3 regions of the Kitasatospora herbaricolor genome follow, and region 1 is predicted to be linked to each of the others. Evidence: riboswitches for the same ligand, from Rfam matches in the RefSeq annotation. Region 1 holds a riboswitch; each other region holds the start of a gene.

What was found. A riboswitch is a leader RNA that binds a small molecule or an ion and turns the genes downstream of it on or off. The one in region 1 is predicted to bind S-adenosylmethionine.
Positions count from the first base shown of each region.
Region 2: linked by a shared signal. The riboswitch ahead of J2S46_RS11970 (aminotransferase class V-fold PLP-dependent enzyme) and the one ahead of thrC (threonine synthase) in region 1 are both predicted to bind S-adenosylmethionine.
Region 3: linked by a shared signal. The riboswitch ahead of J2S46_RS30285 (helix-turn-helix transcriptional regulator) and the one ahead of thrC (threonine synthase) in region 1 are both predicted to bind S-adenosylmethionine.

Region 1 is NZ_JAUSVA010000002.1:5,188,878-5,199,139, forward strand. It holds gene J2S46_RS23075 (alpha,alpha-trehalose-phosphate synthase (UDP-forming)) at 1-1,067, opposite strand, end outside; gene J2S46_RS23080 (glucosyl-3-phosphoglycerate synthase) at 1,106-2,137, opposite strand; SAM riboswitch class I at 2,317-2,450, shown strand; gene thrC (threonine synthase) at 2,468-3,769, shown strand; gene J2S46_RS23090 (MoaD/ThiS family protein) at 3,801-4,079, shown strand; gene J2S46_RS23095 (cold-shock protein) at 4,693-4,896, shown strand; gene groL (chaperonin GroEL) at 5,305-6,927, shown strand; gene J2S46_RS23105 (DUF8819 family protein) at 7,088-7,444, shown strand; gene J2S46_RS23110 (HD domain-containing protein) at 7,514-8,149, opposite strand; gene J2S46_RS23115 (PadR family transcriptional regulator) at 8,271-8,618, shown strand; gene J2S46_RS23120 (hypothetical protein) at 8,615-9,556, shown strand; gene J2S46_RS23125 (copper homeostasis protein CutC) at 9,705-10,262, shown strand, end outside.
Region 2 is NZ_JAUSVA010000002.1:2,661,976-2,672,237, forward strand. It holds gene J2S46_RS11950 (NYN domain-containing protein) at 1-1,156, opposite strand, end outside; gene J2S46_RS11955 (hypothetical protein) at 1,348-1,605, opposite strand; gene J2S46_RS11960 (rhomboid family intramembrane serine protease) at 1,809-2,624, shown strand; gene J2S46_RS11965 (Lrp/AsnC family transcriptional regulator) at 2,731-3,012, shown strand; gene J2S46_RS11970 (aminotransferase class V-fold PLP-dependent enzyme) at 3,078-4,457, opposite strand; SAM riboswitch class IV at 4,508-4,625, opposite strand; gene trpD (anthranilate phosphoribosyltransferase) at 4,762-5,838, opposite strand; gene J2S46_RS11980 (response regulator) at 6,137-6,562, opposite strand; gene ctaE (aa3-type cytochrome oxidase subunit III) at 7,001-7,621, shown strand; gene qcrC (cytochrome bc1 complex diheme cytochrome c subunit) at 7,808-8,614, shown strand; gene qcrA (cytochrome bc1 complex Rieske iron-sulfur subunit) at 8,611-9,678, shown strand; gene qcrB (cytochrome bc1 complex cytochrome b subunit) at 9,675-10,262, shown strand, end outside.
Region 3 is NZ_JAUSVA010000002.1:6,917,742-6,928,003, forward strand. It holds gene J2S46_RS30275 (acyltransferase family protein) at 1-1,072, opposite strand, end outside; gene J2S46_RS30280 (glycosyltransferase family 2 protein) at 1,088-2,776, opposite strand; SAM riboswitch class IV at 3,167-3,279, shown strand; gene J2S46_RS30285 (helix-turn-helix transcriptional regulator) at 3,564-6,665, shown strand; gene J2S46_RS30290 (type I polyketide synthase) at 6,834-10,262, shown strand, end outside.

The DNA of each region.
Region 1 (10,262 bases):
ATCCGCTCCACCGAGGCCGTGTACGCGCGGTACTCGGCCAGGTCGGTCCGCGAGGGGTAGGCGAAGGCGACGTGGACGACCCGGTCCAGCCACTCGGGGCGGGTGCGCAGCAGGTGCCGGTAGGCCAGCAGCCCGCGGACGATGTTCTTGCTCAGCTCGGTGCGGTCCACCCGGACGATCGTGCGGCGCCCGCCCACGGCCGCCCGCAGGGCGGCCAGCCGCTCCTCGACGTCGGCCCGGTGCGAGCGCTCCCGCAGGAAGTCGGCGTCGGCGCCCAGCGCGTGCACGCCCAGCGCCGTGGTGCGGCCCGCGTGCGTGACGGTGAGCGCCTCGCGGTCGACCTCGGCGCCGAGCACGTCCGCGCAGCAGTCCGCGAAGGCGAGCGCCCAGCGGCGGGTCAGGAAGCCGGCCCGGTCGGCGCCCAGGATGCCGGTCAGCACCGCCTCGGCGACGTCGTCCGGCAGCATCCGGTAGTAGTCCGGCGGGGCCCAGGGGGTGTGCGAGAAGTGGCCGATCCGCAGGTCCGGACGGCGGGCCCGGAGCAGCGCGGGCACCAGCGACAGGTGGTAGTCCTGCACCAGCACGGCGGCGTCCGGGGCGGCCTCGGCGGCGAGCGCGTCGGCGAAGGCGGCGTTGTAGGCCTCGTAGGCCTGCCACTCGGTGCGGAAGCCCGCGTCGAAGGCGGGCTCGGTCGGGGTGGCGTACAGCAGGTGGTGGACGAACCACAGGGTGGAGTTGGCGACCCCGTTGTAGGCCCGGGCGAAGGTCTCCGGGTCGATGTCCAGCATCCGGACGGCCTGCCCGCCGACCTCGTGCCCGGCGCGGTCCAGCCGGCCGTCGGGGGCCTGCCGGGCCGCCTCCCGGTCGGCCTCGCCGAGCGCCGCGCAGACCCAGACCGCCGAGGGGTCGTCGATGGCGGAGAGCCCGGAGACCAGGCCGCCGCCGCCCCGGCGCAGGGCCAGGGTGCCGTCCTCCTGGCGGTTGAAGGACACCGGACCACGGTTGGAGGCCACCAGGACGGGGGCGCTGCCGGTCGGACTCGAACGTGCCGTCGTGAGATCGCCCATGATGGGAACCTTGCCGTGGTCCGGCACCGCCAAACTTCCTAGTACCCGCTGTGACGGCTCACATACTCCGGGACGGTGTGCATCGGCGGGCGCTCCAGCGCGCCGACCGGGTGGCTGTGCGCGGTGAAGCCCGTGCCGGTGCGGGTGAACTGGGTCAGCAGCGGGTGCACCAGGTCGGCGGAGGCCTTGAGCCGGTGGGTGCGGTCCAGCCGTTCCAGGGCGGTGCGGTAGATGGTCGCGGCCATCCGGCCGAGCGCCTGGCTGTCCTGGTGGCGGTGGTGGCGCACGCCCACGTCCACCTGGGCGAGCGCGTCCAGGCCGGCCGCCTCCAGGGCGTCCACCAGCAGCCCGAGCTCCACGCCGTAGCCGGTGGGGAACGGCAGCCGCTCCAGCAACGAGCGGCGGGCCGCGTACTCGCCGCCCAGCGGCTGGACGAAACCGGCGAGTTCCGGCCAGTGCAGGTTGAGCAGCGGGCGGGCGACCAGTTCGGTGACCCGGCCGCCGCCGACCGGGTCGATGGTGGCGTCCCCGCCCTCGCCGGCTCCCGGCAGCTCGTACGGCCGGTCGTACATCGCCTTGACCAGCTGGATGCCAGGGTCGGTCAGCAGCGGGCCGACGATGCCCGAGACGAAGGCCGGGTCGAACTCGCGCAGATCGGCGTCCACGAAGCAGACGATCTCGCCGGAGGTGGCCAGCAGCGAGCGCCAGAGCACCTCGCCCTTGCCGGGCTCGGCCGGCAGCCGGGGCAGTATCGCGTCCCGGTGCACGACCCGGGCGCCGGCCTCGGCGGCCGCCTCGGCGGTGCGGTCCGCGGAGCCGGAGTCGACCACCACCAGTTCGTCGACCAGCGGCAGACGCTCCATCAGCTCCCGGCGGATCACCGAGACGATGGCCCCGACGGTCGACTCCTCGTCCAGGGCGGGCAGCACCACGCTGATCGTCCCGGCCCGGCCGGCCGCCTCCTTGGCGGCGAGCAGGCTGTGCACCGGTCGGTCGGCCGCGCTCCAGGACCGGCGGCGCAGCCAGGACGCCACCTCCGGGAGAAGCGCGGGGGGCAGCTCGGCAGGCACGGCACACTCCTTGCTGGGGCGCCTCGGCGGCGCGGGTCGGGTGGGGCGGTCCGCTCGCTCGGGCATCTCGCGTGGCGGACGGACCGCTTGGCGGTTGACGCCTTCGGATACAGTCTTCGTACAGCGCTTAGACCTTCGCACGCCGGGGTCGCCCGCTGAGCAGGACCACAACTTCACAGAGCTCATCCAGAGGGACTGAGGGAACGGCCCGTCGACGTCCCGGCAACCTTCTCGCACGGCGGCTTCGGCGGCCCTGGCGGGACAGGTGCCAATTCCGTCCTGTGGCGCGCCCGCGTCATGGGGAAGATGAGGAGAGAGGCCTCCGCCATCATGGCTATCACCGCGAACACCGCCCCCGGCGCCGCAGACGTGACCGATTCCGTCGACCTCGGCCCCGCCACCGCACTCTCCTGTCGCGAGTGCGGCACCCGCTTCCCGCTCGGCCCGAGCTTCGCGTGCCTGGAGTGCTTCGGCCCGCTGGAGATCGCGTACGACTTCGGCTCGGCCGGCGCGGACGAGCTGCGCAAGCGGATCGAGGCCGGCCCGGCGTCGATCTGGCGCTACGCGCCGCTGCTGCCCGTCCCCGCCGACGTCGCCTCCAAGCCCAACCTGAACCCGGGCTGGACCCCGCTGGTGAAGGCCGACAACCTGGGCCGCGAGCTGGGCTTCACCGCCCAGCTGCACGTCAAGGACGACTCGGGCAACCCGACCCACTCCTTCAAGGACCGCGTGGTGGCCTGCGCCATCGAGGCGGCCCGCGCGTTCGGCTTCACCACCCTCTCCTGCTCCTCGACCGGCAACCTGGCCGGCGCGGTGGGCGCGGCGGCGGCCCGGGCCGGTTTCAAGTCCTGCGTGTTCATCCCGCACGACCTGGAGCAGGGCAAGGTCGTCATGGCCGGGGTGTACGGCGGCGAGCTGGTCGGCATCGAGGGCAACTACGACGACGTGAACCGCTTCTGCTCGGAGCTGATCGGCGACCCGGCCGGCGAGGGCTGGGGGTTCGTCAACGTCAACCTGCGGCCGTACTACGGCGAGGGCTCCAAGACCCTGGCGTACGAGATCTGCGAGCAGCTGGGCTGGCGCCTGCCGGAGCAGATCGTGATCCCGATCGCCTCGGGCTCCCAGCTCACCAAGATCGACAAGGGCCTGCAGGAACTGATCAAGCTCGGCCTGGTCGAGGACCGGCCGTACAAGATCTTCGGCGCCCAGGCGGAGGGCTGCTCCCCGGTCTCCGCCGCCTTCAAGGCCGGCCGGGACGTGATCCGCCCGGTCAAGCCGGACACCATCGCCAAGTCGCTGGCCATCGGCAACCCGGCGGACGGCCCGTACGTGCTGGACATCGCCCGCCGCACCGGCGGCGCCGTCGAGGACGTCACGGACGCCGAGGTGGTCGAGGCGATCAAGCTGCTGGCCCGCACCGAGGGCATCTTCGCGGAGACCGCCGGCGGGGTGACCATCGGCGTGCTGAAGAAGCTCGTCGAGACCGGTCAGCTGGACCCGTCGAAGGAGACCGTGGCGATCAACACCGGCGACGGCCTCAAGACCCTGGACGCGGTGGCCGATGCCGGTCTGACCGCGACCATCCGCCCGACCCTGGAGTCCTTCCGGTCGGCCGGCCTCGCGTCCGCCTGATCCCCCCCACCCCGCTAGGAGAGCGACCGCCATGAGCGCCAACGTCCGCATCCCGACCATCCTGCGCACCTACACCGGCGGCGCCGCCGAGGTGGCCGCCGAGGGCGCGACCCTCGCCGAGGTCATCGCCGACCTGGAGAAGAACCACGCCGGCATCGCCGCCCGGGTGCTCGACGACACGGGCAAGCTGCGCCGTTTCGTCAACATCTACGTGAACGACGACGACGTGCGCTTCGCCGAGGGCCTGGCGACCGAGATCAAGGACGGCGCCAGCGTCTCGATCATCCCCGCGGTGGCCGGCGGCTGCTGACCCCGACCGGCCGCGCGCCGGACCCGCCCGGGACGCCCGGGTGAGGCCCCGCACCCCCGAGCCGCCTTCACGTCCGGAATGCGATTCTCCGGTCGTGGAGGCGGCTCGCCGCACAGGGGTGGGAATTCGGCCGCCCGTGGCGGAGTAAAGTGTCCGACAGCCGATGACCGGGCCCCCTCCCCCGCCGGCGGATCTCCGCCCCCGTGGGCGTCCCGTACGACCCTGCCGGTCCGGTCGCTGAGACCGGCGCTTGTGTCGTGCCTGTGAAACATGTCAGGCAGGTGTCAGAATTCCTGCTGCGATTTGCGCAATTCGTCCGGTATGCCCGGCATGAAATGCCGAATTTCTCCGCATCCATCCTGAATCGCTCCCCCGCGGGCGCCGTGAATTCCCGGCAGCTGGGCCTGTTGCAGAGGGCGTTGATACGGATACATTCAGCCGCGGTCGACGCATTCACCCGCCCAACGGGCCACCCTCCGGTGGTCCAGGACGGGCAACTGCGGCGTGCACGGCTGCGCTCAGGGGGGGTTCCCCGGGCCGGCCTCGAAACCAGACCCGGGCCCGCGACCTGCGGGATCCGTGAAGGGCCAGCACAGCACTAGGGGAGTTCGGAATGGCTCAGGGCACCGTCAAGTGGTTCAACGCGGAGAAGGGCTACGGCTTCATCGCGGTCGACGGTGGTGCGGACGTGTTCGTCCACTACAGCGCGATCCAGATGGACGGCTACCGCACCCTCGAGGAGGGCCAGCGGGTCGAGTTCGAGATCTCCCAGGGACAGAAGGGCCCGCAGGCGGACATGGTCCGCGCGGCGGTCTGACCTTTCCGGACCCCGGAGCCTCGGCTCGGCCCACGGGCTGGTGATCCGCTTCGACCGACGGGCCCGTACGACTCACGTCGTACGGGCCCGTCGGCATGTCCGGGCCTGGTTCGGTCCTGTCCGGTCCGGGCGGGGCGATGGTGCGTACCGGAGCCGTCGGTGCCGGCCCGGCCGCGGGGGAGTGCTGCGGGAGGGGGGACGCGACCGGCCGGATCCTCGATGGGGCTTGCACTCGCCATGCCGGAGTGCTAATCATTGGCGTTAGCACTCACAGCTTGAGAGTGACAACGGACCGGGTCGGTGAGGCCCCCGGGAGCGGTAGGGGAAAGGACCCCCGCACACCAGGGCCGTCCGTCGCGGGCACCTTCCGGTCCGAGCATTCACCGCCGTCTCGGAGGACCACTTCACATGGCAAAGATCATCGCGTTTGACGAGGAAGCTCGCCGCGGCCTTGAGCGCGGGATGAACCAGCTTGCCGACGCTGTCAAGGTGACGCTCGGCCCCAAGGGCCGCAACGTCGTCCTTGAGAAGAAGTGGGGCGCCCCCACGATCACCAACGACGGTGTCTCCATCGCCAAGGAGATCGAGCTCGAGGACCCCTACGAGAAGATCGGTGCCGAGCTCGTCAAGGAGGTCGCCAAGAAGACGGACGACGTCGCGGGCGACGGCACCACCACCGCCACCGTCCTGGCCCAGGCCCTGGTCAAGGAAGGCCTGCGCAACGTTGCCGCCGGTGCCAACCCGATGGCCCTGAAGCGCGGTATCGAGAAGGCCGTCAAGGCCGTCTCCGACCAGCTGCTCGCCCAGGCCAAGGACGTGGAGACCAAGGAGCAGATCGCCTCCACCGCCTCCATCTCCGCCGCCGACACCCAGATCGGCGAGCTCATCGCCGAGGCGATGGACAAGGTCGGCAAGGAAGGCGTCATCACCGTCGAGGAGAGCAACACCTTCGGCCTTGAGCTCGAGCTCACCGAGGGCATGCGCTTCGACAAGGGCTACATCTCGGCGTACTTCGCCACCGACCTGGAGCGGATGGAGGCCTCGTTCGAGGACCCCTACATCCTGATCGCCAACTCCAAGATCGGCTCGGTCAAGGACCTCCTCCCGCTGCTGGAGAAGGTCATGCAGAGCGGCAAGCCGCTGGTCATCATCGCCGAGGACGTCGAGGGCGAGGCCCTGTCGACCCTGGTCGTGAACAAGATCCGTGGCACCTTCAAGTCCGTCGCCGTCAAGGCTCCGGGCTTCGGTGACCGCCGCAAGGCCATGCTCGGCGACATCGCCATCCTCACCGGTGGCACCGTCATCTCCGAGGAGGTCGGCCTCAAGCTGGAGAACGCCGGCGTCGACCTGCTGGGCACCGCCCGCAAGGTGGTCATCACCAAGGACGAGACCACCATCGTCGACGGTGGCGGCGACAGCGACCAGGTCGCCGGCCGGGTCAACCAGATCCGCGCCGAGATCGAGAACAGCGACTCGGACTACGACCGCGAGAAGCTCCAGGAGCGCCTCGCCAAGCTGGCCGGCGGCGTGGCCGTCATCAAGGCGGGCGCGGCCACCGAGGTGGAGCTCAAGGAGCGCAAGCACCGCATCGAGGACGCCGTCCGCAACGCGAAGGCCGCCGTCGAGGAGGGCATCGTCGCCGGTGGTGGCGTCGCGCTGCTGCAGGCCGGTGTCGCCTTCGACAAGCTGGAGCTGGAGGGCGACGAGGCCACCGGTGCCAACATCGTCCGCGTGGCGCTGGAGGCCCCGATCAAGCAGATCGCGGTCAACGCCGGCCTTGAGGGCGGTGTCGTGGTGGAGAAGGTGCGCAACCTCCCCGCCGGTCACGGCCTGAACGCCGCCACCAACGAGTACGTCGACCTCATCGCCGCGGGCATCATCGACCCGGCGAAGGTCACCCGCTCGGCGCTGCAGAACGCCGCCTCCATCGCGGCGCTCTTCCTCACCACCGAGGCCGTCATCGCCGACAAGCCCGAGAAGGCCGGTGCCCCCGCGGGCGGCGGCATGCCGGGTGGCGACATGGACTTCTGATCCTTCCGAGGGTCGGTCGGTTCTGATCGCGAGGGCGGTCCCCTTCGGGGGGCCGCCCTCGCGGCGTTCCCCCGTGCGGTCGCCGCGCCCGCCGCCGGCCGCCCGCCGCCCGGTTCCGGCGGGCGGCCGGGCGGGTGGGCCGGTACGGGACAATGGACGGATGTCCAGCCCTGAAATCGAAGCAGCCCTGCACAGCGCGAGGGCGCTGATCCTCGCCGACCTCAGCGCCCGGGACGTGGCGGACGCCGCCGTGGTCTCGCTGGTCGAGGACGCCGTCACCCACCGCCGGTGGTGGCTGGAGCAGTGGCCGGACGGCACCGGGTACGTGCTCGGGCTGGTGGCCCAGGACGTCCAGGACGCGCTGCTGGAGGCGTACGGCCGCTGGCCGCTCTGCCCGACCTGCGCGCTGGACGGCGACCCGCACGCGCTGAGCGTGGAGCCCGAGCTGGGGCCCGACCCGCACTGGGTCTGCGGCAAGGAGGCCACCGTGGTCGCGCCGGTCGGGCAGCTCGGCTGACCCCGGCGGGACGCTCTCCGGCGAAAGCCTCCCCGGCCGGGCCTGCCCGCCCCTGCCGTGCCCGGCCGCTCAGGCCTCCAGCCGTCCGAGTTCCGCCGCCAGGTTGGCCCGGGCGGCCGCGTCGAAGCGTTCCAGGGCGGCCGCGGTCCGGTAGAGCGCCGGCAGCGCGAGCAGCCCGCGCAGGACTGCCGCGCGCCCGGCCCGGAAGTCCTCGTCCGGCACGAAGGCGTACTCCTCCCGGACGGCGGCCGCGTAGGCGGCGTACGCCTCGGGCGCCCCGCCGAGGACGGCCAGGTCGGCGTCGCAGAGCACCTCGCCGTCCCGGTCGCCCGGCTCGGGGCGGTGGGTGACGGTGAGCCGGACCAGCCGGGCCACCTCGGCCACCTGCCGCTCCGGCAGCCCGGCCTCGGCGAGTGCCCGGACGGCGAGGGCCGCGCTGCGCTCCTCGTTCTCGGAGCGGTCCGGCTTGTAGACCGCGTCGTGGAACCAGGCCGCCAGCCGGACGGTGTCCGGGTCGTCGGCGTGCCCGGCGAGGTCGTCGACGCGGTCGAGCACGGCCCGCAGGTGCTCGGTGGTGTGGTACCTGCGCTGCGGCTCGGCCCAGCGCCGCAGCAGCTCGCGCCCGTAGGGCTCGGGGTCGACGCTCGCGCCGCAGCGGCGCAGCAGGGCGGACCAGCGGTCGGGGAGGGCTTCGGGCGACGGCATGGGGACATTGTGGCGCGCCGGCCGGCCGCGCCGTCGGGCGCCCCGGAGGTCCGCGCCGGGGCCCCGGCGGCCTGCTGATTCTGCTGGACAGCATATGTAGTTCACCGATATATATAGAGCCATGACAGAACGCTCCATGCAGGAGCCGACGCTGCTTCTGCTCACCGCTCTCGCCGATGCCCCCCGGCACGGCTACGCACTCATCCAGGAGATCGCCGCGATCTCCGGCGGCCGGGTCCGGATGCGCACCGGCACGCTCTACGGCGCCCTCGACCGGCTGCTCCAGCAGGGCCTGATCAGGGTCGAGAGCGAGGAGGTGGTGGACGGCCGGGCCCGCCGCACCTACGCGCTCGCCGACGCCGGCCGCACCGCGCTCGCCACCGAGGCCGACCGGCTGCGCGCGGTGGTCGCCGAGGCCGACCGCCGGCTGACCGTCATCCGTCCGAGGATCAAGGGGGCCTTCGCATGACCATCTCCGACACGGCGCTGCGGGCCGCGCTGCGGTGCTACCCCGCCGGCTACCGCGGCGAGCGCGGCGAGGAACTGGCCGCCGTCTTCGCCGACTCGACCGCGGGGGCGGGGCGCGCGGCCACCCTGCGGGAGGCCTTCGACCTGGGCGCCTACGGGCTGCGGCTGCGCACCGGGCTGACCTCCGCCGGGCTGCCCGGCCGGGCGCTGGCCACGGCCGCGCCGTTCGCGGTCGGCGCGGCGGCCGGCCACGCGGGGCTGGTCCTGCTGCTCACGGCCTTCGAGGGCCTGCCCGACCCCGGGGCCGGCGGTCGGACCTGGCTGCTGCTGGCCCTGCTCTCGGTGCTGCCGGTGGTGGCGGTGCTAGGCGTGCTGTTCGGCAGCTGGAAGCCGGCCCGGATGCTGGCGCTGCCGGCCGCCACCGTGGCGCCGGTCGTGGTGGTGCTGGGGTACTGGGCGGCCACCCGCGAGATGCCGAACCTCTCGCTGTTCGCCCGGATGTCGGCCTTCTCGGTGCCGGCCGTGCTCTGGGGGCTCAGCGTGCCGGCCGCGCCGGCGGACCTGCTGGGCCGGGTGACCGGGCGTCAGCGCCTGGTCGTCCTCGGGGCCTTCCTGTTCGGTGCGGTGCAGAGCGCGGCGCCGGGCCTGTCGCGCTTCGGGACGGCCGGCGGCGTCGCGCCGCTCCAGTTGCTGATGGTGGGGGCGGCCGTGCTGGCGTACGTCGGGGTGCGGCGCGGGCAGGTGCTGCCGCTGGCGCTGCTGCTCGCGCTGGCGCCCCCGGCGCTCGGGATCTTCGCCGTCGAGGCGGGCAACACCCTGGGTTCGACCCGGGTCCTGCTGCCGTTCGCGCTGCTGGTGGCGGCCGGGGTGGCCGTCGCGGTGCGGCTGACCGGGCCGAAGGCGCCGGAGGTGGGCGGCTCGCGGTCGGCCGCGGAGTAGGGGGCCGCCGCGGCCTCGCCCCGGCCCCGCCCCGGGCCGTCCGGGTCGCGGGTGCGCGGCGGGGGCCGGGCGCCCGCGCCGGCGGCGTGGCCGATCCCTCCGCCGTGGGGGCTCGCCGCCGGGCGGGGTGATGTGGCAGGCTACCGATATGTCTAGACCAATCTTCGAAGTCATCGCGCTGACCGCCCAGGATGCCCGGGCCGCCGAAGCCGGCGGAGCCGACCGGCTCGAACTGGTCACGGACATGGCCGCCGACGGGCTGACCCCCTCGGTGGAGGACTTCGCCGAGATCCGCGCCGCCGTGGACCTCCCGCTGCGGGTCATGCTGCGGATCCAGGACGGCTTCGCGCCCGGCGGTGTGGACGAGCTGCTGGCCCGCGCCGCCGAACTGCGGGCCGAAGGGGCGGACGAGTTCGTGCTCGGCTTCCTGGACGCCGACGGCGCCGTCGACCTGGCCGCCACCCGAGCGGTGGCGGAGGCCGTCGCGGGCTGCCGCTGGACCTTCCACCGGGCGCTCGACCACAGCGCGGACCGGGCCGCCGTCAGGACGGCCGTCGGCGCCCTGCCGGGCCTGGACACCTTCCTCACGTCCGGCGCGCCCGCCGGGGTCGACGCGGGCCGGGAGGTCATCACCGCCGAACTCGCCCGGGCCGGGGAGCCCGGCTACGGGCAGCGGATCCTGATCGGCGGCGGCCTGCGCGCCGAG
Region 2 (10,262 bases), 2.5 Mb from region 1:
TCGCCAGCAGCTGGTCCAGCAGCGCCGGATCGTCCTCGGCGAGCGCCCGGCGGGCCACGTCGTGCGGCGAGGCGGAGGCCGGCTCCACCGCCTCCACCAGGTCGGCCGGATGGATCCGGGCGACCGGCAGCGCCAGCTCCCGCTGCAACCCCTGCGCCGACTGCAGGACGGTGTCGAGCAGCAGCCGCAGCCGCATGTCCTCCACACTGCGCCCCTCGCGGGCCGAGCGCCGGCCGTGCTCGACCGCCGTCTCCAGCTCGGAGATCCGGTGCTTCAGCCGCCGGGCCTCGCCGTCGGCGGCGCTGCGCTCGGCGGTCGACGCGGCGCGCAGCGCCTCCAGCTCGGCGGCCAGCTTGCGGGTCTCGGCCTGCGCCCGCCGGGTGTCGCTCTCCAGCGAGCGCACCTTCTTGCGCAGCGACTCCGCCTCCTTGCGCACGCTCTCCGACTCGGCGCGCTGGCGCTCCAGGTCGTTGCGGGCGGCGGCCCGCAGCTCGGCCAGCTCCGCCTGCAGCTTCTCGGCCAGCCGGGCCGACTCGGCGGCCGCGCCCTCGGCGCCGGCCCGCTCGGCGAGCTCCCCGGCCTGCTCGACCAGCCGGGCCCAGCCGTGCGGGCGCAGCAGGTAGGCGGCGGTGGCGACGTCCATCGGGTCGGCGGCGCCGGGCACGGTGCCGGCCTCCAGCGCCTTCACCAGGTCGGGCTGGCCCAGCCGCAACCGGTCCGCTATCCGCACCCGGAACGCGGGCTCCGACTCCAGCGCGGCGGCCAGCGCGGTGGCCGCGTACTTGGCCCGCCGGGCCGGCGTGAACTTGGCGTACTGGCGCAGCGAGAGCGGCAGTTCGGCGACCGGCAGGCCGCCCAGGGCGTCGGCCGCGATCCCGACCACCCGGCGGCGGACGCCCTCGGGCAGCGGGCGGTCGAGCTGCTCGCCCGTCCGCTCGTCGGCGTCGCCCTCGCCGGCGGGCGTTCCGTCCTCGGCCCGCCCGGCACCGGCGTCCGGGGCGCTGTCCCCGTCCGTGGTCTCAGCACCGGCCGGGACGGCCTCGACCGCGTCCGGGGGCCGGGCGTCCACAGCGGGCTGCTGCCCCTGCGGTCCGGCGGGCTCCCTCGCTGCGTCCACCACGTCCTCGGCTCCGATCCTGTTCTGCGGAGTGCTCACGGCCGGCTGCCGCTGCCCTGAAACTCACCGCTCTCTGCAATTGTCCCTGTACGGTGCCCCACCCCGCGCCACGCCACACTCCCGCGGCTGAGGGGTGCACGGCCCGCCGGGGCCCGGGTGCGGGGCCCGGGGCCGGCGGTGGGCGGGGCGGCGGCGGGCCCGGGGCCGGGTGACCGGCCCCGGCCTCCCGGTCAGGCCTGGTCGGCTGCCTCGGCCTCGGCGCCCGGACGGTCCACCAGCTCGACCTGGTCCACCGCGTTGCACCAGCGGCAGCGCACCGACTCGACGGTCTCGGCCAGCACCTCGGTCTCCTCGACCTTGGAGTCGCCCGCCAGGTCGAAGTGCAGGTACTCGACCACCTTCGCGGTGCGGGTCACGTCGAAGCGGGTCAGGTTGCCGCACAGCGTGCAGCGCCAGCGGGTCTCAGCGGTCAGGGCGGGGACGGTCATCGGGGGGTCCTCTCGGCGGTTCCCTGGTCTGGGCGGGAGGCGCTCCCCCCGGGGCCCGGCGTCGGCGGCGGGAGGCGGGGAATGCCCGCCCCAAGCCTATTGCCTGGGCCGTCTTCGCCCGCCACCGGTCCGGAGCGGCCCCGGTCACCCACTCGCAGTACAGCGCGGTGTCACCGCCGCGCCCGCGAGGAATGCTCCCCGGCATGGCGATCCCGGTCCTCGACCACACCGGCGCGCGGGACGGGCGTGCGGCCGTCCCCGCGCCGGTGGTCACCTACGCCCTGATCGCCCTCAACACCCTGGTGTTCCTGCTCGGCCCGGCGGCGGGCCTCAACCCGGTCTACGGCACCGGGCAGGCCCGGGTCTGCGCCGAGCAGCGCTTCGAACAGCGCTGGGGGGCGGTGCCGGCCGAGCTGCTGGAGCACCGCCCGCTGGCGGCCGGGCGGATCGTCCAGCCGCCGGGCTGCGAGGTGGGGCCAACCCCGGGCAAGTCACCGGCGCTGTCGGTGCTCAGCTCGCTGTTCCTGCACGCCGGCTGGCTGCACCTGCTCGGCAACATGCTCTTCCTCTACGTCTTCGGTGCCGGCGTGGAGGAGCGCCTCGGGCGGGTCCGCTTCCTGGTCTTCTACCTGGCGGTGGGCACCCTCGCCACCTACGGCTACGCGCTGGCTCAGGCGCACTCGGCGGGCTCGGACCGGGTCCTGATCGGTGCCTCGGGGGCGATCGCGGCGGTGCTCGGCGGCTACCTGCGGCTGTACCCGAAGGCCCGGGTGACCACGCTGGTGCCGCTCCTGCTCTTCCTGCCGCTGCGCTTCCCCGCCTGGCTGGTGCTGGGCCTCTGGTTCGCGCTGCAGTGGTGGTCGGTGCGGTCCACCGGCCTGGACGGCGGCGGGCAGCCGCCGGGCCCGGGCAGCGTGGCGTACCTGGTGCACGTGATCGGCTTCAGCGCCGGCTTCCTCCTCACCTGGGCCGCCCGTGCGCACGCGCCCCGGCGCCCCGGCCCGCACCGGGCCGGCTGAGCCGACGGCCGCCGGGCCCGGGGCGGTGCCCGCCGGCCCGCGCGGGCGGACTGACGCCGGGCGGGGCGGCGGCTACGCTGGCCGCACCCCACAAAGGAGCAGCAGAGTGATCACCGCCATCGTCCTGATCAAGACCAGCGTCGACCGCATCCCGGAGATCGCCGAGGCGATCACGGCCATCGAGGGTGTCAGCGAGGTCTACTCGGTGACCGGCGGCTACGACCTGGTGGCGATGGTCCGGGTCCGCCGGCACGACGACCTGGCCGACGTGATCCCGGGTCAGCTCAACAAGGTGCCGGGCGTGGAGCACACCGAGACCCAGATCGCCTTCCGCACCTACTCCCAGCACGACCTCGAAGCCGCCTTCGCCCTCGGCCTGGGCGAGTAGCGGGGAGACGCGGCGCTGCCGGGAGCGGCCGGGCTCCCCGGCCGCTCCCGGCAGCGGTCCCGGGCTCAGCCCGCCCGGCGGGTGTCGGCGACGCAACGGCCGCCCTCGCTGCGGTAGCTCCAGGCGGCGCCGTCGGTGACCAGCTCGCGGACGGCGGTCAGGAACCGGTCCAGGTGCTCGTCCGGGGTGCCGGCGCCGAAGCTGACCCGGATCGCGTTCAGGCTGCGCTCGCCGGGCAGCGAGGCCTCCGGCGCGCCGCACTCGGACGGCGGGGCCTCCTCGCCGCCGAGCAGGGTGCGGACCAGCGGGTGGGCGCAGAACAGGCCGTCGCGCACACCGATGCCGTACTCGGCGGAGAGCGCCGCCGAGAAGTGCGAGCTGTTCCAGCCCTGGACGACGAAGGAGACCACGCCCACCCGGGCGACGTCGGTGAGCAGCGGGGTGTCCCCGAACAGGCTGAGCACCTTGACCTCGGGGATCTCGGCCAGGCCGGCCTTGAGGCGGGCGATCAGCTGCTGCTCGCGGGCCTCCAGCGCGTCGAAGCCGGCCTCGCTCAGCGCCCGGCAGGCGGCGGCGATGGCGTAGGCGCCGATCACGTTCGGGGAGCCGGCCTCGTGGCGGGCCGGGCCGGAGTTCCACTCGACGGCGACCGAGCCGTCCACCTCGCGGGCCACGGTGCGGGTGGCGCCGCCACCGGCCAGGTACGGCTCGGCGGCGTCCAGCCAGTCACGACGGCCGGCCAGCACGCCCGAGCCGAACGGCGCGTACAGCTTGTGGCCGGAGAAGGCGACCCAGTCCACGTCCAGCTCGCGGACCGAGACCCGGTGGTGCGGGGCGAGCTGGGCGGCGTCCAGGACGACCCGGGCGCCGTGGCGGTGGGCGGTGCGGGTGAGTTCGGCGACCGGCCACAGCTCGCCGGTGACGTTGGAGGCGCCGGTGACGCAGAACAGCTTCGGGCCCTCGCCCGCGCCGGCCAGCGCCTCGTCCAGCGCGGCGACCGCCTCGGCGTGCGAGCGCGGGGCCCGCAGGTAGGAGACGGCGACCCCCTCGCGGCGCCAGGGCAGCAGCGAGGCGTGGTGCTCGGTCTCGAAGACGAAGACCCGGGTGCCGGCGGGCAGGGCGCCCGCCAGCAGGTTCAGCGAGTCGGTGGTGGCGCGGGTGAAGACCACCTGGTCGCCCTCGCGCAGGTCGAGGAACTCCCCGACGGTGCGGCGGCTCTGCTCGAACAGGTCGGTGGACAGCTGCGAGAGGTAGCCGGCGCCGCGGTGCACGCTGCCGTAGTAGGGGGCGTAGGCGGCGACGTCGTCCCAGACCCGCTGGAGCGCTGGGGAGCTGGCGGCGTAGTCCAGGGCGGCGTAGGCGACCTTCTCGCCGTTGACCAGCGGGACCTGGACGTCGTGGCCGAGGACGGCGAGCGGGGCGCAGAGATCGGTGGTCACAGACATGGGAGTGCACTCCTCTGAGGTCAGGACCCCGGGAGTGCGAGTACGCCGGTGGTCCGCGCTTGCCACGCGGACGGACTGCCGCGTGACCCGGTCCTCACCCAGGGCACCCCGCCACGGACGGAGGGTTGCCGGACAGCAAGCTGGGGCTTGTCGCTGTCACTCATGACCTGGCGAAAACATTAGGTGGCGCCCGCCTGATGGTCAAACAGGAGTCCGGCATGTGGACGGGCGGCGGCCTCCGGCCGGCACGGCGAAGGCCCGCGGAGCGTCGCTCCGCGGGCCTCGGACGCCTCGGCGCCGGCGGTCAGCGCCGGCTGCTGGCCTCGGCCCAGTGCTTCAGCAGGGCCTGCGCCGCGCCCGAGTCGACGGCCTCGGCGGCCCGCGCCATCCCGGCCGCCAGCTGCTCGGCCAGCGGTGCCCCGGTCAGGTCGAGCGCCACCAGGGCGGCCGCGGTGTTCAGCAGCACGGCGTCCCGGACGGGCCCGCGCTCCCCCGCCAGCAGCCGGCGCGCGACGTCCGCGTTGTAGGCGGCGTCCGCCCCGCGCAGCGCCTCGATGCCGACCGGCTCGATGCCGACCTCGCGCGGGTCGAAGGAGGTCTCGGTGACCACACCGCCCTGCACGATCCAGACCCGGGAGGTGGTGGAGATGGTCAGCTCGTCCAGGCCGTCGTCGCCGCGGAACACCAGCGCGGTCGAGCCGCGGCGGGCCAGTACGCCGGCGATCAGCCCGGCCAGCCGGGTGTCGAAGCAGCCGACCGCGTGGGCGGTCACCCGGGCCGGGTTGGTGAGCGGGCCGAGGATGTTGAAGGCCGTCGGTACGCCGAGCTCGGCCCGGGCGGTCGCGGCGTGCCGCATCGCCGGGTGGAACTTCGCCGCGAAACAGAAGGTCAGGCCGACCTCCTCGGCGATGTCGGCCACCCGCGCGGCCCTCAGGTCGAGGCTGATGCCGAGCTTCTCCAGCACGTCCGAGGAGCCGCTCGCCGAGGAGGCGGCGCGGTTGCCGTGCTTGACCACCTTGGCACCTGCGGCGGCCGCGACGATCGCCGACATGGTGGAGATGTTGACGGTCTTGGCGCGGTCGCCGCCGGTGCCCACGATGTCGACGGCCGGGCCGGGGATGTGCAGCGGCTCGGCGTGCGCGTACATCGCGTCGACCAGGCCGGTGATCTCGTCGACCGTCTCGCCCTTGGCCCGCAGCGCCACCATGAAGCCGGCCACCTGCGCGGGGCTGGCCTCGCCGCTCATGATCTGGTCCATCGCCCAGGCGGTGTCGTCCTGGGTGAGGTCCTCGCCCCTCAGCAGTGCGGACAGGAGATCCGGCCAGACGCGGACCACCTGCACGGGGTCGTTGCCGCCGTTCGCAGGGTGCGCGTTCACCATGGCTGACTCCAGCTCTCGTCAGTGTCGCCGGAAGGGCTCCGGGAACCAGGAGGCCAGCCTATCCAGCGGCGCGGCAGGGCAGCCCACGCCCGCGCCCCTCTTCTCTAGTACTGAGACAGCGGTGCCGCAGCGGCAGTACCCACGGACGTGCCGCAGGAGCGGCGCCGGGCCGTCGCCCGCGGCGGGAGCGCCGGGCCGGGCCGGCGGGGGCGGACGCCAGGGCGCCCGGCGCCCCCGTACGGCGGCGGGCGCCGACCGTACGGGGGCGCCGGGCGCGGGGCGCACCGGGCCCGGTCCGTCAGTGGGTGGCCGGGGTCCGGCCCGCGATCCGGTTGCGGAGCAGGGTGGCGGCGGCCTCGGCCAGCGCCACCGGGTCCACCGGGTGGGAGATGGCGGCGTCCGCCCGGCTCCAGGCGGCCAGCCAGGAGTCCTGCGGCCGGCCGATCAGCACCAGCACCGGCGGGCAGCCGTAGATCTCGTCCTTGAGCTGGCGGCCCAGGCCCAGCCCGCCGGCCGGGACGGCCTCGCCGTCCAGGACGCAGAGGTCCACGCCGCCCTTCTCCAGGGCGCGGAGCACGGCGGGCGTGGTCGCGCATTCCAGGTAGTCGAGTTCGGGAAGGTCCGCGGCCGGGCGCCGGCCGAGGGCCGTCCGCACCTGCTCGCGGGTGTTGCGGTCATCGCTGTAGACGAGGACGGTGAGCGTCTCGTCGGTCGTGTGCGCCATGGGGCCCTGCTCCCTCAGATGTGATCCGGACCACGTCCACCTGCTCCGGATGCTACTCCCGATCACCCGCCGTGGAGCCCCTCCCGCGCGATCCGGCCCGCAGTGATCGGCGGGCGGACCGGACGGCGCCGGTTCCAAGGCGCCGCGCTGAACCGTCACCCGCCCGGGGGCACCGCGTCACCCTGACGCACGAAGACCACCCGTACGGCGGACCCGCTAGCCGACCCGGTGGGCCGCGGGGCCCCCGACACGCAGGGCAAAGGAGTGCTCGGGGCCCTCCGGAGGGCGCCGGGGGGCCCGAACAACCGTCAGAAAACGGACATAGCCGCGCCGACCGCCCCGCCGGACCCGCTCTCGGACCTCAACGGGGCATATCGCACGCACCGGACACTCCGAGGGAGACCCCCCGGCGTGAAGACGGAATAAGGGACCGACATAATGTCCGTCGTGGCGACAGCAACAGCAGTAGAAACCGGGCACGCGCACGGATCGGTCAACCGGCCGAACATGGTCAGCGTCGGAACGATCGTCTGGCTGAGTTCCGAGTTGATGTTCTTCGCGGCCCTCTTCGCGATGTACTTCACTCTCCGCTCCGTGAAGGGGGCGGAGTTCTGGAGCGAGAAGGCGCACGCGCTCAACGTGCCCTTCTCCTCCGTCAACACCACGATCCTGGTGCTCTCCTCGCTGACCTGCCAGCTCGGCGTCTTCGCCGCCGAGCGCGGTGACGTGAAGAAGCTCCGCTCGTGGTTCGTCATCACCTTCGTGATGGGCGCGATCTTCATCGGCGGCCAGATCTTCGAGTACACCGAGCTGGTCAAGAAGGACGGCCTGTCGCTGTCCTCCGACCCGTACGGCACGGTGTTCTACCTGACCACCGGCTTCCACGGTATGCACGTGACGGGCGGTCTGATCGCCTTCCTGCTGGTCCTGGGGCGCACGTACGCTGCCAAGCGCTTCACGCACGAGCAGGCCACGGCCGCCATCGTGGTGTCGTACTACTGGCACTTCGTCGACGTCGTGTGGATCGGCCTGTTCGCGACCATCTACCTGATCAAGTAACCAGCTGATCAGGTCGCTGGCCGCCGGCCGCGGGGCGCCCTCACCGAAGACGACCCTGCTGCCGGTGAACGACGCACCCACCGACCGACCGCGCGCGCAGCCCTAGACAGGCAGCCTGCCGTTCCGGCCAGACCGGCCGCCGGGCGCACCCACCAGTCGACCAGATCCTGACACCGGGGTTATTCCGTGAAAAAGCTCTCCGCACGACGGCGCCACCCACTGGCGGCGCTGGTCGTCCTACTTCTCGCCCTGGCGGCCACCGGGGGGCTGTACGCCGCGTTCGCGCCCGCCGAGAAGGCGCAGGCCGACACCGCCGCGCAGTCGCTCGCGATCGACGAGGGCAAGAAGCTCTTCGCGGTCGGCTGCTCCTCCTGCCACGGCCTCAACGGCGAGGGCAGCAGTGACGGTCCGAGCCTGGTCGGCGTCGGCTCCGCCGCGGTCGACTTCCAGGTCGCCACGGGCCGCATGCCGGCCCAGCAGCCCGGCGCCCAGGTGCCGAAGAAGAAGAACATCTACACCCAGCACGAGATCGACCAGCTCGCGGCGTTCGTCGCGTCGCTCGGCCCGGGCCCGGTGGCGCCGACCGAGAAGCAGTACACCTCGACCAACCCGGACGACGTGGCCGCGGGCGGCGAGCTGTTCCGCACCAACTGCGCCCAGTGCCACAACTTCGCCGGCCAGGGTGGTGCCCTCACCCAGGGCAAGTACGCCCCCTCGCTGGAGGGCGTGGAGGCCAAGCACATCTACGAGGCCATGCAGACCGGCCCGCAGAACATGCCCTCGTTCCCGGACACGACCATGCCCGAGGAGCAGAAGCGCCAGATCGTGGCGTTCGTCCGCAACCTCAACGAGGAGCCCAACCCCGGCGGTCTGACCCTGGGCAGCCTCGGTCCGGTGACCGAGGGTCTCTTCGGTTGGATCTTCGGTCTCGGCGTTCTCATCGCGGTCGCGATCTGGGTCGCCGCCCACACCACCAAGGCCCGGAAGTCATGAGCCACGACATGTCAGAAGACAAGCTCCCGGAGTCGCACGGCTCCGCAGGGCAGCACGAGGTCGCCTCGCACGGTGACCCGTTCGCCGACCCGGGCCTCCCGGCCCACGAACCGCGTCGCACCGACATCGACGAGCGGGCGGCCAAGCGCGCCGAGCGCCAGGTCTCGCTGATGTTCGTCGTGTCGATGCTCGCCACGGTGGGCTTCATCGCCTCCTACGTGGCGATCGACGCGGACAAGATCGTCTACATCTTCCCGCTGGGCCACGTCAGCGCGCTGAACTTCGCGCTCGGCCTGACCCTCGGGGTGGCGCTGTTCTGCATCGGCGCGGGCGCGGTCCACTGGGCCCGCACGCTGATGTCGGACCACGAGCTCCCGGCGGAGCGGCACCCGATCGAGGCTGACGACGAGGTCCGCGCGGACGTCATCGAGCAGTTCAAGACCGGCGCCGCCGAGTCCGGCTTCGGCCGCCGCAAGATGATCCGCAACACCCTGATCGGCTCGATGGCGCTCGTCCCGCTGTCGGGCGTGGTGCTGCTGCGCGACCTGGGCCCGCTGCCCGAGAAGAAGCTGCAGCACACCGGCTGGGACCTGGCCACGCCGGAGCACCCGCTCCCGCTGGTCAACATGAACACCAACAAGCCGATGAAGGCCGAGGACATCGTCGTCGGCTCGCTGACCTTCGCCAAGCCCGAGGGCCTGGAGGAGGACGACGAGACCTTCCAGCAGCAGATCGCCAAGGACGCGCTGATGCTCGTCCGGATCGCCCCGGAGAACATCAAGGACAAGGACTCCGCGGAGCTCGGCTTCGAGGGCATCCTGGCCTACTCCAAGATCTGCACGCACGTCGGCTGCCCGATCAGCCTCTACGAGCAGCAGACGCACCACGCGCTGTGCCCCTGCCACCAGTCGACCTTCGACCTGGCGGACGGCGCCCGCGTGATCTTCGGCCCGGCCGGTCACCCGCTGCCGCAGCTGAAGATCACCACCAACGAAGAGGGCTTCCTGGTCGCCACCGGCGACTTCGCGGAGCCCGTCGGCCCGAGTTTCTGGGAGCGCTCATGAGTGCCGCGAACAGCGCCACCAGTGGCGCGTCCAAGCCGGCCAGCACCCGCGAAAAGCCCGCCAACAAGGCCGAGGCCGTAGCGGACTGGGCGGACGGCCGGCTGGGGATCTACTCCCTCGCCAAGGCCAACCTGCGCAAGATCTTCCCGGACCACTGGTCCTTCATGCTCGGTGAGATCTGCCTCTACACCTTCATCATCATCATCCTGACGGGCGTCTACCTGACGCTCTTCTTCAACCCCAGCATGGGCGAGGTCGTCTACCACGGCTCCTACGCCCCGCTGAACGGCATCAGGATGTCGGAGGCCTACGCCTCCACGATGGACATCAGCTTCGATGTCCGCGGCGGTCTGCTGATCCGCCAGATCCACCACTGGGCCGCGATCGTGTTCGTCGCCGCGATGCTCGTGCACATGATGCGCGTGTTCTTCACCGGCGCGTTCCGCAAGCCCCGTGAGGTCAACTGGATCTTCGGGTTCCTGCTGCTCTTCCTGGGCATGTTCGACGGCTTCATGGGCTACTCCCTGCCGGACGACCTGCTCTCCGGTACGGGTATCCGCTTCATGGAGGGCGCGATCCTCGCC
Region 3 (10,262 bases), 1.7 Mb from region 1:
GCCGGGCCTCGGCGAGCACCAGGACCGGCCAGTGCCACAGGTAGAGGTTGTAGGAGAGCCGGCCGACGGCGCGCGGCGCCCGGGCGGACAGCAGCCGGCCGACCCCGGGACCGCCGCGCACCGGGTCGGCGCCCCCGGCGTCCGGGGTGCCCGCCAGGATGACCGCGGCCGCCCCGAGGGTCGGCACCAGCGCCGCGTAGCCCGGGTAGGGGGTGCCGGCGTCGTACTCCAGGACGCACCATCCGATCGCCGCCGCCCCGGCCCACCCGGACAGCAGCCGGAGCGGGCGCGGCCCGCGCAGCCGGTGCGCGGGCAGCAGCGCCAGCAGCGCGCCCACCCCGAACTGCCAGCCCCGGGAGGGTGTGCCGAGGTACGCCAGCGAGACCGAGCCGTGCGTCCAGTGCAGGGAGAGGGCGAAGGAGCCGACGGTGAGCAGGACGGCCACGAGCGCCACCGCCGCGCGGACCGCCCGGCCGCGCCGGACCGTCCGGGCCACCAGGAACACGGTCACGGCCAGCAGCGGGGCCCAGAACAGGTAGAACTGCTCCTCCACCGCCAGCGACCAGAAGTGCAGCAGCGGGCTCTGCTCCCGGCCCGCCGCGAGGTAGTCGGTCTGCTGCGCGACGAAGCGCCAGTTGGCCGCCGACAGCGCCGCGGCGAGGACGTCGTACTCCAGGTCGGTGCGCCGCAGCGGGACGGTGAGCCAGGCGCCGGCCAGCGCGACCGCGGCGAGCACCACGGCGGCGGAGGGCAGCAGCCGGCGGGCCCGGCGGGAGAAGAACTCCCCGAGCCGGATCCGGCCGGTGCCGACCGCCTCGCGCACCAGCAGACCGGTGATGAGGTAGCCGGAGATGACGAAGAAGACGTCGACGCCGACGAATCCGCCGGCCAGGCCGGGGACGGAGGCGTGGAAGGCCAGTACCGCGAGGACGGCCACCGCGCGCAGGCCCTCGATGTCGGGGCGGAATCCGGTGCGGCCGGGGGAGGCGCCGGGGGAGCCGGCGCCGCCGGGCGGCGGGCCGGGGATCGTGAGGGTCTGCGGAGCGAGCTCCGGAACCACGGTCGAGGACATCGGTGCGACCATCTTTCAACCCAGCCAGGGCAGCATCGGGCTGACCCAGCCGGAGGCGAGCAGGGCGGTGAGGACGAGGGTGGCGGTGGCGGCCGAGGCCTCGGGCCAGCGCCGGGGCAGCATGCCGCGGCCCCTGGGGCGCCCGGCCCGGGCGGCCTGGCGCGCGGCGGCCCGGGCCGGGGCGGCGGGGCGCAGTTCGGCGACCAGGTCGCGGATCAGCGGGACCCCGATCTGGCACTGGACCACGAGGTACAGCCCGAGGCCCCAGTTGGGCTCCCAGCCGTTGCGGGCGACGGCCAGCGCGAGGCCGGCGGCGGCCGCGCCGATCGAGAGGCAGAGCCAGCCGAGCGCGACCAGGACCACCCGGCGGGCCAGCCCTCCGGGCCTGGCGCGGCCCGCGCCGGTGGGCACCCAGGCCGCGCTGCGGCCGCGCAGGGTGTGCCAGAAGGCGGCGCCGGCGGCCACGCTCATCAGGACGTTGGAGCGGATCACCTCGACCCGCCAGCGGGTCCGGCTGATCCGGGGCAGCAGCACGTGCCAGAGCCAGAGCGGGGCCAGCAGCGGCAGGACGTGCCAGGGCCGGATCTCGTCCGGGTACCGGTACATCATCACCAGCGGCGGCAGCGGGGCCGCGAAGATGTTGACCGCCGTGGTCAGGTACCCGACCACGCCCTCGTAGAAGCAGAGCCGCATCCGCCAGGGTGCCCGGATCCGCTTGAGCTCGGGGGTGCCGAGCAGGTGCAGGTTGCCCATGGCCCAGCGGTACTGCTGGTTGACGAAGGCGGCGAGGTTGTCCGGCGAGGTGCCCTTGGCGACCAGCACCGGCACGTACAGGGTGCGGAACCCCTTCTCGTACAGGGCGAGTCCGGTGAACAGGTCCTCGCTGTGGTCGAGCCGGGCGAAGCCGCCGGCCGCGTCGATCGCGGCGCGCCGGTAGACGGCGTTGCTGCCGCAGCAGATGGCGGCGTCGCTGGCGTCGCGGGAGGGCTGGATCCAGCGGAAGAACCACTCCTGGGCGGCGCCGGCGGCGCGCTGGATCCAGCTCATGGTCTCGTCGGTGTCGAAGCACTGCGGGCTCTGCACGATGCCGGTGCCGGGGTCGGCGAAGTAGGGCACCAGGTGCCGCAGGAAGTCCGGCCGGGGCGCGAAGTCGGCGTCCAGGATGGCGATGAACTCCGCGGTGCTCAGGGTGAGCGCGTGGTTGAGGTTGCCGGCCTTCTTGAGGTGCCCGCGGTCGGGCCGCACGACGTACTCGTAGCCGTACCGGGCGGCCAGCCCGGCCACCTCCGGGCGGTCGCCGTCGTCCAGCACCCAGACGGTCAGCGCGTCCGGCCAGTCGACGGCCGAGACGGCGCGGTAGGCGTTCTCCAGGACGTCGAGCGGCTCGCCGCAGGTCGGCAGGTAGAGGTCGACGTCCGGCAGCCGGGCCGGCTGCCAGGCGTGCACCAGCACCTCGTGCGACTGCCGGGTGAGCCGGCGCTGGCGCAGGCTGTTGACGGAGGACAGGGCGAGCGCGGCGAGGTTGAGCACGAGGACCGCGAGGAAGGCCCAGAGGGCCGGGGTCCGCAGCGAGAAGGTGAGCATGGTCGCCGCGGTGAAGACGAAGGCCAGCGAGGTGCAGATCAGCACCCAGCGGCGCTGCGGTCCGAAATACCAGTAGAGCTCCTGATCGGAGGGAGGTTGAGGAAGGTGATGGACAGTCATAGGGCCCCCACAGCCGCTGGTCCGACAGCATCCTGGGGGAACCGTACCTCAATTGGTATAGACCATTGGACCACCGGTCGCGGAGCGGGACGGCATTCGGCCACCGCCGTGCGCGGACAGTGATCATTTCAGCGCCGGGCCGGTGCGCACGGGGGATCGGCAGGCCGCGGCCGGGTGAACAGTCGTCCAACTTCCGCGCCCCGGGCCGCCCGGCGGGGGCCTTCCGGCGCCCGACGCCGCCCCCGCGGCGTACGCCCGGGCGGGCCGGTGTCCGGTTCGCCCGGGGATGTCGCGCCGACGGTGTTTCCGCCGGGTCAAACCACTGTTGCGTGACGGGGTGTGACCGAACGTCGATTGACGGGGCCGATTCGGGATTCGTACACTCGGACCGGCGAAGAATGTCAGCTTTGGGCCCCGGCCGGCTGACTGGCAACCCTCCACTGTGGCGGGGTGCCGCCGGGGATAAGCCGGGTGACATGGGTGTCATGTCGCAAGCACAGGAACCCCGGGTACACAGGGGGATGGAGACGGTCATGCAGCGCGTGCACGGCAGCCGTGCCGTTCGGCTCAGACTGGTGGCCAGGTTGGCTGTCGACCTCGTCCGCAGTGCCAGCTCGCTCTGTCGTTGAGGCCCTGCGGCCGGACCCCCACCGGGGGTCGCGGTTCGGTTCGCGTGTCACGGCCCCGGGCTCCGGCCGGCCGGTGACGCACCTCGTTTCCGGCCTCTCGTACGACGGGCAGCGCAGCGTTGCGCGGCCCGGTCGTGCGCCCTGCTCCAGGAGAGCGGATGCTCACGTCCCCCGCGCGTGCCGCGCGTCTTGTCCACCGATCCGAACCCACAGGCCGTGACGACGAGTTCCGGCTGCTGCGCCACGCCCTGGACCGTTCCCTGCGCGGCCGGGGCGGCGTCGTCGCCCTCTGCGGCGCGGTCGGGACGGGCCGCACCGAACTGCTGCACGTCTTCTCCGAGGCCGCCGCCGACCACGGCGTCCGGGTGCTGTCGGCGGCCGGCTCGCCGCTGGAGAAGGACTTCCCGTTCGGGATCGTCCACCAGCTGTTCCAGAGCGCCGGCCTCGACGCCGCCGCCGACGCCGAGGTGGCGCACCTGCTGGAGGAGGGCGTCGAGGGGCCGGCCGGCGAGGCAGGCCCCCGGCTCACCCCGCGCGCCCTGCACGGCCTCTGCTCGCTCGTCCTGCGGCTGGCCGAACGCGCCCCGCTGCTGCTCGCCGTCGACGACCGCCAGGACGCCGACGTGCAGTCGCTGGAGTTCCTGCTCTACCTCGTCCGGCGGACCAGGGGTGCCCGGGTGCTGACCGTGCTCAGCTCCCGCGAGACGATGACGCCGCCGAACCCCTTCTTCGAGGTCGAACTGGCCCGCCAGCCGCACCACGAGCGGGTCCGGCTCGGGCTGCTCCCGGCCGGACTGCTCTCCGAGCTGCTCCACGAGCGCTTCGGCGCGGACGCCGCCCTGCGGCTGACGGCCGAGACGCACGCGCTGACCGGCGGCAACCCGCTGCTCGTCCAGGCCCTGCTGGAGGACCAGGAACCGAGCGGGGCCCGGCAGGAACTGGTGGTGGGGGAGAGCTACCGCCGGGGCCTGATGAACTGCCTGCACCGGATGGACCCGCTGGCGCTGCGCTGCGCCCGTGGCGTCGCCGTGCTCGGCCGCCCCGGCGAGCCCGAGCTGCTGGCCGAGCTGCTGCTGCTGGCGCCGCAGTCGCTGTCCCGGGCCTCCTACCTGCTGCACTCCGCCGGGCTGTTCCACGAGGGCGGGTTCCGGCACCCGACCGGCGGCGGCGACCTGCTGGCCGCGATGAAGCCGGAGGAGCTGGCGGCGCTGCACCACCGGGCCGCCCAGCTGTTGCGGGCCTCCGGCGCGTCCGCGGCCCGGGTCGCCGAGCAGCTGCGCTCGGCCGAGGGCCACGTCCGCGCCCCGTGGGCGGCGCCGGCCACCGGGAGCGCCGGTCTCGGCGGGACCCTGGAGGAGATGCTCAGCGACTGCGACCCGGGCGGTCCGGGCGGCTTCGGCGGCGCCGGCCTGCCGGCCGGCCAAGGCGCCGCGGACGCGATCGGCGGAGCGGTCGGGATCGACGCGATCGGCGGCCCGGAGGGGCCGGCCGCCGTGGACGGCCCGGGCGGGCAGGCCGGTTGGACGCAGGGCTGGATGTCGTCCGTCCCGCCGCAGCGACCGCCGCGGCCGGCCGTCGCCGGCCCGGCCCTCCAGCCGGCGGCCCTCCACCCGGTGCCGCCGTCGCCCTCCGGCTTCGGTCCGGTGCCCGTCCCCGCCGCCGACGGCGCGGCCCCCGGCCCGGCCGGTACGCACCCGGCCCCGGCCCCGGTGGTGCTGCCGTGGGCGGCCGGCCCGGCCTGGACGCCCGGGCAGCAGGCCGAGGAGCCGGTCCGGATCGAGTGCGTGCCCTGGCTGCCCGGCACCGAGGCGGAGTCCGCCGAGGCGGCGGCGCGGCGCGAGCTGAAGGCCGTCCGCTACCTGTTCTGGCACGGCCGGGTCGCGGAGGGCACGGCCGCCCTGGAGCGCTTCCAGGCCGCTCAGCCGGCCGGCGCCGAGCTGGCCGGCCTGCGTGAGCTGCGCTCCTGGCTCGGGTACTGGTTCCGGTCGCTGTTCCCGCAGCCGGTCCCCGGGCCGTCCGCCGGCGCGGCGGCGGACGGTCTGGCCGTCCTGGGCGGGCTGCTGGCCGGGCTGCCGACGGAGGAGTCGGTGCTCAAGGCCGAGCGGATCCTGCGGGACGGCCGGCTCGGCGGCGGCTCGGTGGAGTCGCTCACCTCCGCGCTGACCGTGCTGGTCTACGCGGACCGGGCGGACCGTGCGGCCCGCTGGTGCGAGCCGATCGCGGCCCGCACCGCCGCCGCCAACTGCAGTTCGACCTGGCACGCGCTGTTCTCGGCGCTGCGGGCCGAGGTCGCGCTGCGCCAGGGCGACCTGCGGACCGCAGAGGAGGCGGCCCGGGCGGCCTTCGCCCGGATCCGCCCCGAGGGCTGGGGGGTCGCGGTCGGCTACCCGCTGTCCACGATGATCTCGGTGCGCACCGCCCTCGGCCGGCACGAGGACGCCGCGCGCTACCTGGCGCTCGCCGTCCCGGCCGAGACCTTCCAGACCCCGGCCGGCCTGCACTACCTCTACGCCCGCGGCGGTCACCTGCTGGCCGTCGGCCGGCCCGAGGAGGCGCTGGCCGACTTCCGGGCCTGCGGCGAGCTGATGGCCCGCTGGGACATCGACCACCTGCCCGGCCTGGTGCCCTGGCGGATCGGCGCCGCCCGGGCCGAACTGGCCCTCGGGCGACGGCGGTCGGCGCTCGCGCTGGCCGACCGGCAGCTGGCCGCGCTCGGGCCGGCCGGGTATTCGAGGGTCCGGGGCATGGCGCTGCGGGCCAGGGCGGCGGCCGGGGAGCCGGCCGAGCGGACGGGCCTGCTGGAGCGGGCCGTCTCCGCGCTGGAGGACGCCGGGGACGGCGCCCAGCTCGCCGCCGCGCTGGGCGAACTGAGCGCCACCCACCGGGTCCAGGGGGAGCTCGGCCTGGCCAGGTCGGCGGAGCGCCGGGCCAGGCCCGGCGGGCTGCAGAGCGCCCGCCCGGGCGGTCCGCGGTCGCTGCCGGCCGAACCGGCGGACCGGCCGGCCGAGCGGGCCGTCGACCGGGGCGCCGTCCGGGCCGCCGGTGTGCCGGAGGAGGGAGCCGACCGGCTCAGCGACGCCGAACGCCGGGTCGCCGGGCTGGCCGCCCACGGCCTGACCAACCGCGAGATCGCCCGCAAGCTGTACATCACCGTCAGCACGGTGGAGCAGCACCTCACCCGGGTCTACCGCAAGCTCGGGGTCCGCCGGCGCGTCGATCTCCGCTACTCTCCCTACCTCGGCGGCGAGCTGGCCGGGTAGCCGACCGGTCGCGGGACGCCCCGGGAGCGGGGCGGGGAGCGGGCCCCTGCGGGACCCCTAGCCATGGCTAGGGGTCCCGCAGGGGCCCGCTAGGGGTTAGCGGCAAGGGCACTGATCACCAGACTGAGGAGCGCCGGAAGAACCCTTTCTCAGAGGTGGAAGCTCACGATGGCGCGCCAGGAACAGTTGCACCCGTCCTTGCCGGGAACCGTGCTCGCGACAGCGACCGCCGTCATCGGATCGGCGTGCCGCCTGCCCGGAGCGCCCGACACCCAGGCCTTCTGGCGACTGCTGGAGGAGGGCGCCGGCGCGGTCGGTGATTTCCCGCCCGGTCGCTTCGCCGAGGGCGAGCCGGCCCGCGCCGGCGGTTTCCTCGACGAGGTCGGCACCTTCGACCCCGAGTTCTTCGGCATCTCGCCGGCAGAGGCCGCCGCCGCCGACCCCCAGCAGCGGCTCGTCCTCGAACTGGCCTGGGAGGCGCTGGAGGACGCGGGCGTCCTGCCCCGCAGCCTGGCCGGCCGTCCCGCCGGGGTGTTCGTCGGCTCGATCGCGAGCGACTACGCCACCCTGGTGGCGCAGGCCCCCGAGGCGGTCACCCGGCACACCCTGACCGGCCTGAACCGGGGCATCATCGCCAACCGGGTCTCCTACGCGCTGGACCTGCGCGGGCCGAGCCTGACCGTCGACTCGGCCCAGTCCTCCTCGCTGGTGGCCGTGCACCTGGCGCTGGAGAGCCTGCGCAGCGGTGAGTCCGAACTGGCGCTGGTCGCCGGGGTGAACCTCAACCTGGCGCCCGACAGCACGCTGACCGTCGACCGCTTCGGCGCGCTCTCGCCCGACGACCGCTGCTTCACCTTCGACGCCCGTGCCAACGGCTACGCCCGCGGTGAGGGCGGGGTGCTGCTGGTGCTGAAGCCGCTGGCCCGCGCCCTGGCCGACGGCGACGACGTCCAGGCCGTGCTGCTGGGCAGCGCGGTCAACAGCGACGGCGCCACCGACGGGCTGACCGTGCCCGGCGCGCCCACCCAGGAGGCGGTCGTCCGGGCCGCCGTCGAGCGGGCCGGGGTGGCCGGCCACCAGGTCCAGTACGTCGAGCTGCACGGCACCGGCACCCAGGTCGGCGACCCGGTCGAGGCCGCCGCGCTCGGCGCCGCCCTCGGCGCGGGCCGCGAGCCCGGCCGGCCGCTGCTGGTCGGCTCGGCCAAGACCAACGTCGGCCACCTGGAGGGCGCGTCCGGCATCGTCGGCCTGCTCAAGACGGTGCTGAGCGTGCGTCACCGCAGGCTGCCGGCCAGCCTCAACTTCGCCACGCCCAACCCGGCGATCCCCTTCGACGAGCTGGCCCTGCGGGTGCGGACCGAGTCGGGCCCGTGGCCGGACGAGCAGGCGCCGCTGATCGCGGGTGTCAGCTCCTTCGGGGTCGGCGGCACCAACGCCCATGTCGTGGTCGCCGAAGGGCCGGCCGCCCGGCCGGCCGCGCCCGGCGCCGAGGGCGGCCCGCTGCTGTGGCCGCTGTCCGCCCGCAGCCCGCAGGCGCTGCGGGCGCAGGCCGGGCGGCTGCTCGACCGGGTGGCCGAGCACCCCGGCCCGGACGCGGTCGACCTCGGGCACTCGCTGGCCACCACCCGGACGGCCTTCGAGCACCGGGCCGCCGTCACGGGCGCCGACCGGGCCGAACTGGTCGAGGGACTGCGGGCGCTGGCCGAGGGAGGGCAGGCCCTGAACCTCGTCCAGGGCGTCGCGCGGCAGGCCGGCCGGACGGTCTTCGTCTTCCCCGGCCAGGGCTCCCAGTGGGACGCCATGGCCCGCGAACTGTTCGCCACCGCACCGGCGTTCGCCGACAAACTGACGGCCTGCGAGGCCGCCCTGGCCCCGCACACCGGCTGGTCGCTGACCGAGGTCCTGCTCGGCCGGCCCGGCGCGCCCTCGCTGGAGCGGGTGGACGTGGTGCAGCCCGCGCTGTTCGCGGTGATGGTCTCGCTCGCCGCGCTCTGGGAGTCCGCCGGGGTCCGTCCGGACGCGGTGATCGGCCACTCGCAGGGCGAGATCGCCGCCGCGCACGTGGCGGGCGGGCTCTCGCTGGAGGACGCCGCCGCGGTCGTCGCGCTGCGGGCCCGGGCCATCGCCGGGCTGGCCCGGCCGGGCTCGGGCGGGATGGCCTCGGTGCCGCTGCCGGAGGCCGAGGTCCGGGCCGCGCTGGGGGCCTGGGAGGGCCGGATCGGCATCGCGGCCGTCAACGGGCCCTCGGCCACCGTGGTCTCGGGCGAGCGCGAGGCGCTCGACGAACTGCTGGCCGGCTACCGCGAGCAGGGCGTCCGGGTCCGGCTGGTCCCCGTCGACTACGCCTCCCACTCGCCGCAGGTCGAGCCGCTGGAGCGGACCCTGCCCGAACTGCTCGCCGGGATCCGCCCGCGGGCCGGCCGGACGGCCTTCTACTCGACCGTCACCGGCGGGCTGCTGGACACCACCGAGCTCACCGCCGACTACTGGTACCGCAACCTGCGGCAGACCGTCGAACTCAGCAGCGCGGTCCGGGCCGCCCGGGCCGACGGCCACCTGGCCTTCGTCGAGGCCAGCGCCCACCCGGTGCTGACCGTCGGCCTCGGCCAGATCCTGGAGGGCGCGGCCGCGGTCACCGGCACCCTGCGGCGCGACCACGGCGGCCTGCCGCAGTTCCACCGCGCCGTCGCCGACCTGTTCGCGCAGGGCGGCACGGTGGACTGGACGGGCTTCTACGGCCCAGCCGCCCGGCGGGTGGCGCTGCCGACCTACGCCTTCCAGCGCCGCCGGCTCTGGATCGCCGCCGGCCCCGGCGGTACGCCGCCGACCGCCGCCCCCGCCGCCGAGCTGCCCGCCGTCGGCACCGACCCCGTCGGCCCCGGACAGCCGGCCGCGCCGGCCGGCCTCAGCGAGAGCGCCCTGCTGGAGGCCGTCCGCACCAGCGCCGCGCTCGTCCTCGGCCAGGCCTCCGCCGCGGCCGTCGACCCCGACCGCACCTTCAAGGACCTCGGCTTCGACTCGGTCTCCGCCGTCGAGTTCCGGGGCCGGCTGGCCGCCGCCACCGGCCTCGACCTGCCCAGCACCCTCACCTTCGACCGGCCCACCCCCCGCGCGGTCGGTGCCCACCTGTACAGCCTGTCCGCCGGCCCGGACGCCGCTGCGAAGACCTCCGCCCGTCCGGGCACCCCGGGCTCCCCGGACGACGACCCGATCGCGATCGTCGCGCTCAGCGGCCGCTGGCCGGGCGGCGCCGACACCCCCGAGGCGCTCTGGGAGCTGCTGCGCGAGGGCCGGGACGCGATCGGCGGGTTCCCCGAGAACCGCGGCTGGGACCTCGACGCCCTCTACGACCCGCAGGGCCTGCGGCCGGGCACCTCGTACACCCGCCAGGGCGGGTTCCTGTACGACGCCGACCGCTTCGACGGCGCGTTCTTCGGGCTGAGCCCGCGCGAGTCCGCCGCCATGGACCCGCAGCAGCGGCTGCTGCTGGAGTCCGCCTGGGAGCTCACCGAGCGGGCCGGCATCGCCCCCGCCGACCTGCGCGGCAGCCGGACGGGCGTCTTCGTCGGCGTGATGCCGCAGGACTACGGCCCCCGG